2 regions of the Streptomyces sp. NPDC046862 genome follow, and region 1 is predicted to be linked to the other one. Evidence: riboswitches for the same ligand, from Rfam matches in the RefSeq annotation. Region 1 holds a riboswitch; the other holds the start of a gene.
The links. A riboswitch is a leader RNA that binds a small molecule or an ion and turns the genes downstream of it on or off. The one in region 1 is predicted to bind cobalamin.

Region 1 (4,700 bases):
CCGAGCCGGTCGAGCTGTTCCTCGCGCAGCGCGGCGAACGACGTGTCGGGGGCCGGGACGAAGCGGCGGCTCGCGGCGGCGGCCACCTCGCGCAGGAAGGCCCGCCGGAAACCGTCCGACTCCAGCGAGCCGTGCCAGTGCGTGCCCCACACGGCACCGACCCGGCATCCGTCCAGGCTGTGTCCATTGTCATCAGAGATGAACGTTTCACCGCCGGTGACGTCGGCGACCCCGTGGTGGATCTCGTACCCCTCGACCCGCTCGCCGAGGGCTTCGCCGACGGGGCGGGTGAGGGTCTTCTCGCGGGCGAACCGCACCCGCACGGGCAGGACCCCGAGCCCGTCGACGTGCCCTCGCCGGGACTCGACGTCGTCCTCGATGTGCTCGCCGAGGATCTGGAAGCCACCGCAGATGCCGAGGACCGGACGTCCTTCCGCGGCCCTTCGGACAAGGGCGTCCGCGAGCCGGCGTTCCCCGAGCCACTCCAGGGCCCGTACAGTGCCGCGCGTCCCCGGGATCACCACCAGGTCGGCGTCCGCCAGCTCCTCCGGCCGGTCCACGAAGCGCACCACGACACCCGGCTCGGCGGCCAGCGCGTCCACGTCCGTGAAGTTGGACATGAGGGGGATGGCACAGACGGCGACCCGGAGCACGTCCTCACCCACGCCAGGGGCGACGTTCGACTCCCGTACCGTCCCTCGCAGGGACACCCTCAGCCCGTCCTCCTCGTCGATGCCGAGCCCGTGCCGGAAGGGCAGTACGCCGTACGTGCGCCGTCCGGTGAGGTCGCGGAGCATGTCGAGCCCGGGTTCCAGCAGGGAGACGTCCCCCCGGAACTTGTTGACGAGGAACCCGGCGACGCACTCCTGGTCCTCGCGCGACAGCAGGGCGACGGTCCCGAAGAAGGAGGCGAAGACGCCGCCCCGGTCGATGTCACCGACGACGAGGACGGGAAGCCGCGGCCGGGCATTTCGGGCGATGCCCATGTTCACGATGTCGGTCCGCCGCAGATTGATCTCGGCAGGACTGCCGGCCCCCTCACAGATCACCGCGTCATACGTGCCCCGCAACTCGGCCAGGCACTCCAGCACGGTCCCGAGCAGCTTCTGCTGCCGCCCCCCGTGATAGCCACGTGCGCTCAACTCGCCCACGGGCTTGCCGAGGAGCACCACCTGACTGCTCTGCTCCCCGCCCGGCTTGAGCAGCACGGGGTTCATCAGCGCGGTCGGCTCGACCCGGCAGGCCTGGGCCTGCATGGCCTGGGCCCGCCCGATCTCGGCGCCTTCACACGTCACGAAGGAGTTGAGGGACATGTTCTGCGCCTTGAAGGGCGCGACCTTGACGCCCTGTCGCACCAGCCACCGGCAGATCCCGGCGGTGACGACGCTCTTGCCGGCGTCCGAGGTGGTGCCGGCGACGAGAAGACCTCCGCTCATGCCCCGCGCCCCCTCGCGACGAGCCGTGCGGCGACACCGGCCCCCAACGCCAGCCAGCTCACCCGCCGCGACAGCCTCACGGCCCGTTCGATGTCGCCCACGTCCACGGCACGCCCCTTCCCGTTCAGCACAGGCCGATGCTCCACACGTCCGCCGTACGACAGGATCCCGCCCAGCCGCACCCCCAGCGCACCCGCGAACGAGGCCTCCACGGGACCGGCGTTGGGACTCGGGTGCCGGTCCGCGTCGGCTCGCCACGCCCGTACGGCGCCCCGCGGACGCGGACCCGCCACGGCCGCGAGGACGGCGGTGAGCCGGGCCCCCGGCCATCCCACGAGGTCGTCGAGCCGGGCGGAGGCCCAGCCGTAGCGCCGGTAGCGGGGCGACTTGTGCCCGACCATGGCGTCGAGGGTGTTCACGGCCCGGAAGCCCAGCAGCCCCGGCACCCCCGCGACGGAGCCCCACACCAGGGCTCCCACCACGGCGTCCGAGGTGTTCTCGGCGACGGACTCGACGACGGCCCGGGCGATCCCGTCGGCGTCGAGGGCCTGCGGGTCCCGTCCGCACAGATGCGGCAGCCGCTCCCGGGCACCCTCGACGTCCCCCGCCTGAAGGGCATGTCCGATGGTCCTGGCCTCGCGCGCGAGCGAAGTCCCCCCGACGACGGCCCAGGTGGCCGCGCCGGTCAGTGCGACGGAGGCGGTGGGCGACGTCCGTACGGCACGGGCGGCGACGGCTCCGAGCGTGACGGCGCCACCGGCGCACACGAGGGTGTGCAGCGCGCCCCACCCCCGGTGGTCCCGCCACAACACCCGCTCCACGGCACCCGCGGCCCGCCCGAACACGGCGACCGGATGCCCACGGCGGGGATCGCCCAGGAGCAGGTCACCGAGAAGCCCGGCGGCGGCGCCGTACGCGAAGACGCGATCGGCACGCATGCGTTCAGCCGACCGTGGTGACCGCTGGATCCGGCAGTGCGGTGGTGCTGAACCTCAATCGGCAGCCGAGCATGGCGTTATGTCCTCACTCAGGGTGTCCACGCCCTGGTTCGACGAGACCGACGGTGAGAGTTCCTGACTCCCGGGGATCGCTCCCCCGGTCACAGTGGCGGGACCGCGCCGGACTTCCACCGGCTTCCTCTTCTGCCGTCGTACATGGCTCCGGCAGTCCACCACGGGGTTGGAAGGGGCGTCAACTTGCCGTTGACCTGCGACGGGAGAGTGTGCTGAGGCCCACATACGTGTGGGGTGCGGGACGGCGTTCCGTCCCGCACCCCACACGCTCGCGTGGCGTGGTGTCAGGCCACGATCAGATAGATCCCGTACGCCACCGCCGCCGCGCAGGCGGCGAAGCACGCGTACGCCGCCGTCGTGGCGAGAGCCGCCGAGTCGCCGGAGGCCGTCGCCGTCTCGCGCTTGGAGAGGCCGACGATGCCGAGGGTGAACAGGCCGACGAGGGCCACGGTGACCACGAGGCTGACTCCGAACACGGAGCCGAGGGCTGCCCAGTCGATGTGCATGGTGGTGTCTCTTCCTTGCTCAGAGAGCGGACGCCGACGACTTCGCCGGGGTGTCGGCGGTGGCGGTGGCCGAGGCGGAGGCGGCGGCCGCGAGGTCGTCGGTGAGCGGGCCGACCGGGGGCGGGGTGACCGCCGCGATGGCCGTGGTCACGACGCCGGCGGGCTCGTCGCCGTCGTTCACGTTGGTGTGGTCGACCACCTCGCGGCGCGAGAGCAGCCAGATCGCCGCGCTGGACGCGACGAGGAAGACGGCTACCAGCGCCGTGCCCCAGGTGCCGAAGGAGGTCACCCACTCGGCGCCGGCGCCGACCAGGGCCGCGGCCGGGAGCGTCAGGCCCCAGGCGACGAACATGCGGGTGGCCGTGGACCAGCGGACCACACCGCCCTTGCGGCCGAGGCCCGCGCCCATCACCGATCCGGAGACGGAGTGCGTGGTGGAGAGGGAGAAACCGAGGTGGGAGGAGGCCAGGATGACCGTCGCCGCGCTGGTCTGGGCGGCGAAGCCCTGCTGCGGCTGGAGGTCGGTGAGGCCCTTGCCCATCGTGCGGATGATGCGCCAGCCGCCCAGGTAGGTGCCGAGCGCGATGGCGAGACCGGCGGAGAGGATGACCCAGACCGGCGGGTCGGAGTCGGGGGCGACCGCGCCGCCGGCGACCAGGGCCAGGGTGATGATGCCCATCGTCTTCTGGGCGTCGTTCGTGCCGTGGGCCAGCGAGACCAGCCCGGCCGAGGTGATCTGGCCGGCGCGGTAGCCCTTGGACGTGGCCTTGCCGTGGGCGTTCCTGCCGAGTGTGTACGTCAGCCGCGAGGCGAGCATCGCGGCGATGCCCGCGACCAGCGGCGCCGCGACGGCGGGGATCAGCACCTTGGTGACGAGGACGTCGCCGTGCACCGCGCCCGTGCCGGCCGAGGCGATGGTCGCACCGATGAGGCCGCCCATGAGGGCGTGCGACGAACTGGACGGGAGCCCGACGAGCCAGGTCAGGAGGTTCCAGAGGATGGCGCCGACCAACGCGGCGAAGATCACCTCTGGTCGTATGCCGGTCTCGTCGACGAGACCTTTGGAGATCGTGTTTGCGACCTCGATCGAGAGGAAGGCGCCGACAAGGTTGAGCACGGCGGACATGGCCACCGCGACCTTGGGCTTCATCGCGCCGGTCGAGATGGTGGTGGCCATCGCGTTGGCGGTGTCGTGGAAACCGTTCGTGAAATCGAACGCGAGAGCGGTGATCACCACGATCGCGAGGATCAGCGAGAAGTTTTCCATTTACCCGGGCTTCTTTTGGACGTCAGTGGCGTGTTGACCGTAGGCAACCTGGATGAACGGAAGATGAACTGGGTTGAACCGAGGGGTGTATCGATCGGGGTGTCGGCATTCCGTTTGTGGTGGGGGCCGGTGCCTGGGCGGTCGCTGGCGAGGCGCTGAGGCCATTGTGCCTCGAACGTATGCGGAGCGTTCCACTCCGCATACCCTCTGTATACCGCCTGTCCGCCCGTGCGCCCGGCACTGCCCGCACGCAGGTCGCGGTCGGTCGGGTTCTCAGCCCTTCGCGAACCGCTTCAGCTGGGCCGTCGACCCGTTGAAGAGGTTCTGGTCGCCCGGCAGGCTGCCACTGCCGTTGTCGTGCTGCCAGATCGTCCAGAACGTCCAGCCGCCGGGCAGTTCACCCGCGTCCGCCGAGTCGTAGCGCGCGAGCCACAGGGCGTGGTTCGAGCGGAAGGCCCTGCTGTTGCCGGTGCACGTC
Region 2 (4,700 bases), on a different contig from region 1:
CGCCGAGTGCGGCGGCTACGCCAACTGCGCCACCTGCCACGTCTACATCGCCCCGGCCTGGGCCGACAAGCTGCCCGCTCCCGAGGAGATGGAGGAAGCCATGATCGAGGCCGCCTTCGACGTCCGGCCCACGAGCCGGCTCTCCTGCCAGGTCCAGGTGACCGAGGACACCGACGGCCTGGTCGTCCGGCTCCCCGCCTCCCAGACCGGCGCCTGACCCATTCCTTCCCCTCAACCACCCACCCTGACGCAAGAGGTGACACGATGACCACGAGCTCCACGACGGACATCCCCGGGCACGTACCGGCAGACCGCGTCGTCGACTTCGACTACCTGCGGCCCACCGGCGTCGATGAGGACCTGCACCTGGCCTGGAAGAACGCGCAGGACACACTGCCCGACATCTTCTGGACCCCCCGCAACGGCGGCCACTGGGTCGTCACCCGCGCCGGCGCCATCAAGGCGATCCAACTCGACCACAAACGCTTCTCGCACGCCCGCATGATCATCGGAGGCGCGGACGGGGCCGAGGGAGCCATCGTCGAGATGGACCCGCCGCGGCACGGCTCGTACCGGATGCTCGTGTCCCCCGCGTTCTCTCCCAAGGCCGTAGCGGGTCTGGAGCCGATCGTGCGGGAGACCACCGTTTCGATCGTCGAGGAGCTCCTCCCCAAGGGGGAGTGCGAGTTCGTCGGTGATTTCGCCAAGATCCTGCCCGTCGTCGTCTTCCTCGGCATCGTCGACCTTCCGCTGGGAGACCGCGACTTCCTTCTGCCGCACGCCGAGAAGGTCATCCGGCCGCGAAATCAGGAGGAGTACCTCGATAGCTACCTGGCCATGGCCGAGTACATCGCCCGCGCGCTGGCCGCCAGGGCCCAGCAGCCCGGAACCGATCTCCTGAGCAAGATCGTGACGGCGAAGATCGGTGGCGAGCCCATCGACTTCGAGGCGGCCGTGGCCCTGTCCGGGGTCGTCCTGGCCGGCGGTCTGGACACCGTCGCCTCGATCCTCGGCTTCGTCGTACGGTTCCTCGCGCTGAACCCGGGACACCGACGGCAGCTGATCGACGACCCCTCCCTCGTGCCCAAAGCCGTCGAGGAGCTCATCCGCCGCCACGGGCTCATCAACACCGCGCGGCTGATCACGCAGGACACCGAGTTCCAGGGCGTGCGGCTCAAGGAGGGGGAGCAGGTCCTCGTCCCCAACCACCTCTACGGCCTCGACGAGCGGCAGGTCGACAACCCGCTCGCCGTCGACTTCACCCGGCCCCACCCCGAACAGCACTACGCGGCCTTCGGCAACGGCCCCCACCGCTGCCCCGGCTCCTTCCTCGCCAAGCTCGAGCTCACGGTCTTCCTCCAGGAGTGGCTCGCCCGGATCCCGGACTTCGCCATCAAGCCCGGCACGACACCCCGCATGGCATCCGGTCCCGTCAACACCACCCACGAGCTCCACCTCGCCTGGGACGTCGATCCCCGCTGACACCGAGTGCGCCATGGACTCCTTCGGCCGCATCGTGTTCACGTCATCGGCCTCCGGCGCCTTCGGTAGCCCGGAGCAGACCAACTACGGCGCGGCCAAGGCCGGTCCACTCGGCCTCACCAACTGCCTCGGCTGGCAAGGGCGCAAGCACGGCGTCCGGCAGCCGCTGCGGAGATCGCCGACCACTTCGCCGACAGCGAGTCCGACGAGCACGGACACGACCTCCCCGAGCACGTGGTCGACGAGGGCCGCCCGGTGCCGGCGTGCAGGCTTCGGTCCACGGGCTCGGCCTCCGGGGCCTGAGCCCGCGTTCGACGTCGCAGGTCACTCGACCTGCTGAGACAAGCGGGATCGGGGCCGTGCCTGTGAGTCGCCCTGTCGCACCGCGCCCAGTCCGTGATCTTCTCGCGGACCGTGGAGGCACGGTGCCCGGCTCCGGGCGTCGGCGTGATAGCTTGCCGACGCCAGTCGAACCCACGTGCGTGGGTCAGGGAATCCGGTGGGAATCCGGAGCTGACGCGCAGCGGTGAGGGGGACGGGCGGGGCATCGGCCACTGGATCCCGCGACGATCCGGGAAGGCGCCTCGTCCGGGTGATCCCGAGTCCGAAGACCTGCTGGCGGCCCCGTGGTCGATCGATGGCGGGGGAGCACCGTACGACCGGGCTCCGCGTTCGAGCCCTCGACGACCAAGGATCGCACTCGTGCCGTTCGCACGCTCCGCCCGTTCCGCCGCCCTGCTCGCCGCCGCGGCTCTCGCCCTGACCGCGTGCGGGTCCGGCTCGTCCGCCGTACCGGACACCAAGGCCGCGGTGTCGCTCACCAACTGTGGGCACGCCGTACGCGTCGGGTCGCCGCCGGAGCGGGCCGTCTCCCTCAACCAGGGCACCACCGAGATCATGCTCTCCCTCGGCCTCGCCGACCGCATGGCGGGCACGGCGACCTGGACGGACCCCGTGATGAAGGGCTTGGAGGGGGCGAACCGCCGTGTGGAGCGCATCGCCGACAACAGCCCCTCCTTCGAGCGGGCGCTGGACGCCGACCCCGACTTCGTGGCCGCCTCCTTCGTCTCCACCCTCGGCAAGGGCGGCGTCGCGACCCGCGACCAGTTCGAGAAGCTCGGCGTGCCCACGTACGTCTCCCCGTCGGACTGCGCGGGCAAGGACAACTCGGGGGACGGCGACGGGGCACGGGCGAAGGCGCTGACCATCGACACCGTGTACGGCGAAGTCCGCGACCTGGCCGAGGTGTTCGGGGTGGAGAAGCGGGGCGAGGAACTCGTCGCCTCCCTCAAGAAGCGCATGGCCAAGGCCACTTCGGGGGTCGACGCCTCCGACGTGACCCTCCTCTACTGGTTCGCGAACTCCGAGTCGCCCTACATGGCGGGCTGTTGCGGCGCGCCCGGCGTCATCACACGCTCCCTGGGCGCCAGGAACGTCTTCGACGACACGCGCGAGGAGTGGCCCCAGATCAACTGGGAGACCGTCGCCGACCGCGACCCCGACGTCCTGGTCGTCGGCGACCTGACGCGCGCGTCGCAGACCGCCGAGTCGGCCGAGAAGAAGATCGCCTTCCTGGAGTCCAACCCGGTCACCAGGAACATGACGGCCGTGAAGAAGAAGCGGTACGTCCTGCTCAGCGGACAGGCCATGAACCCGACCATCCGGACGGTGGAGGGCGTGGAGCGAGTGGCCGCCGGACTGCGTGAGTTCGGGCTCGCCGGGTGACGACCCGCGCACTCCTCCTCGGTGTCACAGGGGCCGCTCTGCTGTGCGCGTCCCTCGCCGTGACGATCACCATCGGGCCGGCCGACATCCGCGTCGCCGACGTGTGGTCGGCGGTCGCCGCCCACCTGGGCTGGGGGAGCACCGGCCTGAGCCCCGTCCAAGACGGGATCGTCTGGCAGCTGCGGCTGCCGCGCACCCTGCTGGCCGCCGTGTGCGGGGCCGGCCTCGCGGTCTGCGGGACGGTGATGCAGTCCCTGCTGCGCAACCCGCTCGCCGACCCGTTCGTGCTCGGGGTGTCGTCCGGGGCGTCCACCGGAGCCGTCGCCGTGGTCGTGCTGGGGATCGGCGGCGGGGCCGTGTCGCTGTCGGCGGGCGCCTTCCTCGGCGCGCTGCTGTCGTTCGCGCTGGTGCTGCTGCTCAGCCACACTCTCGGCGGCACGACCGACCGGGTGGTGCTCTCGGGGGTGGCCTCGATGCAGCTCTTCTCCGCGCTGACCTCGTTCGTCGTACTGACCGCGGCCGACGCGGAGACCACCCGCGGGGTGCTGTTCTGGCTGCTCGGCTCACTCGGGGGCGCAGGCTGGACGGACGTGTGGGTGTGCCTGGGCGTGCTCGTGGCCGCCCTGCTGATCTGCCTCGGGCACGCGCGGACGCTCGACGCCTTCGCCTTCGGGCAGGACGCGGCGGCCTCCCTCGGCGTGTCCGTGGCCCGTACCCGTCTCGTCCTGCTGTGCGTCACGGCCCTGCTCACGGCCGCGCTGGTCGCCTCGGCCGGTGCCATCGGCTTCGTCGGGCTCGTCCTGCCGCATGCCGCCCGAGCCCTGGTCGGGCCGGGGCACGCCAGGCTGCTGCCCGTCGCCGCGCTGGCCGGGGCGGTGTTCCTCGTATGGGTGGACACCCTGGCCCGGACCGCGCTGGATCCGCAGGAGGTCCCGGTGGGGGTGGTGACCTCGCTCATCGGGGTGCCGGCGTTCGTGCTCGTGCTGTACCGGACGAGGAGGGCACGATGAGGCGGGGGCGCGGGGACGTACCGGTGCCCGAGGACGCGCGGTACGGGGCGGGTCTGCGCGCCGACCGCGTCAGCCGTGGCGCCGACGGCCGCCTCATCCTCGACGGCGTCAGCCTCGCCGTCGTGCCCGCCTCCACCGTCGGCGTCCTCGGCCCGAACGGCTCCGGCAAGTCCACACTCCTGCGCCTGCTCGCCGGAGTGCTCGCCCCGGCCTCCGGGGTCGTGACGCTCGACGGCGACCCCCTCCCCGCGCTGCACCGGCGGGACATCGCCCGCCGGGTCGCCGTGGTAGAGCAACAGGCCGACACGCAGGTCGAGTTGAGCGTCCTCGACGTCGTACGGCTCGGCCGCGTCCCGCACCGGCGGGCGTGGACGCCCGCCTCCGCCGAGGACGAACGAGCCGTCCGGGAGGCCCTCGACCGTACCGGCCTCTCCGACCGGGCGGGCCAGTCCTGGCACACCCTGTCGGGCGGAGAGCGCCAGC

Region 2: it holds a riboswitch for cobalamin, as region 1 does, so the genes downstream of both, AB0959_RS05875 (ABC transporter substrate-binding protein) here and AB0959_RS03300 (cobalamin biosynthesis protein) in region 1, are expected to answer to the same signal.

What each region holds. Positions count from the first base shown of each region.
Region 1 is NZ_JBEYXP010000002.1:308,033-312,732, forward strand. Features, by position in the region: gene AB0959_RS03295 (cobyric acid synthase) at 1-1,436, opposite strand, end outside; gene AB0959_RS03300 (cobalamin biosynthesis protein) at 1,433-2,374, opposite strand; cobalamin riboswitch at 2,483-2,625, opposite strand; gene AB0959_RS03305 (hypothetical protein) at 2,734-2,955, opposite strand; gene AB0959_RS03310 (inorganic phosphate transporter) at 2,975-4,222, opposite strand; gene AB0959_RS03315 (lysozyme) at 4,496-4,700, opposite strand, start outside.
Region 2 is NZ_JBEYXP010000004.1:155,225-159,924, reverse strand. Features, by position in the region: gene AB0959_RS05890 (2Fe-2S iron-sulfur cluster-binding protein) at 1-217, shown strand, start outside; gene AB0959_RS05885 (cytochrome P450) at 265-1,482, shown strand; gene AB0959_RS05880 (SDR family NAD(P)-dependent oxidoreductase) at 1,496-1,822, shown strand; cobalamin riboswitch at 1,931-2,117, shown strand; gene AB0959_RS05875 (ABC transporter substrate-binding protein) at 2,185-3,207, shown strand; gene AB0959_RS05870 (iron chelate uptake ABC transporter family permease subunit) at 3,204-4,217, shown strand; gene AB0959_RS05865 (ABC transporter ATP-binding protein) at 4,214-4,700, shown strand, end outside.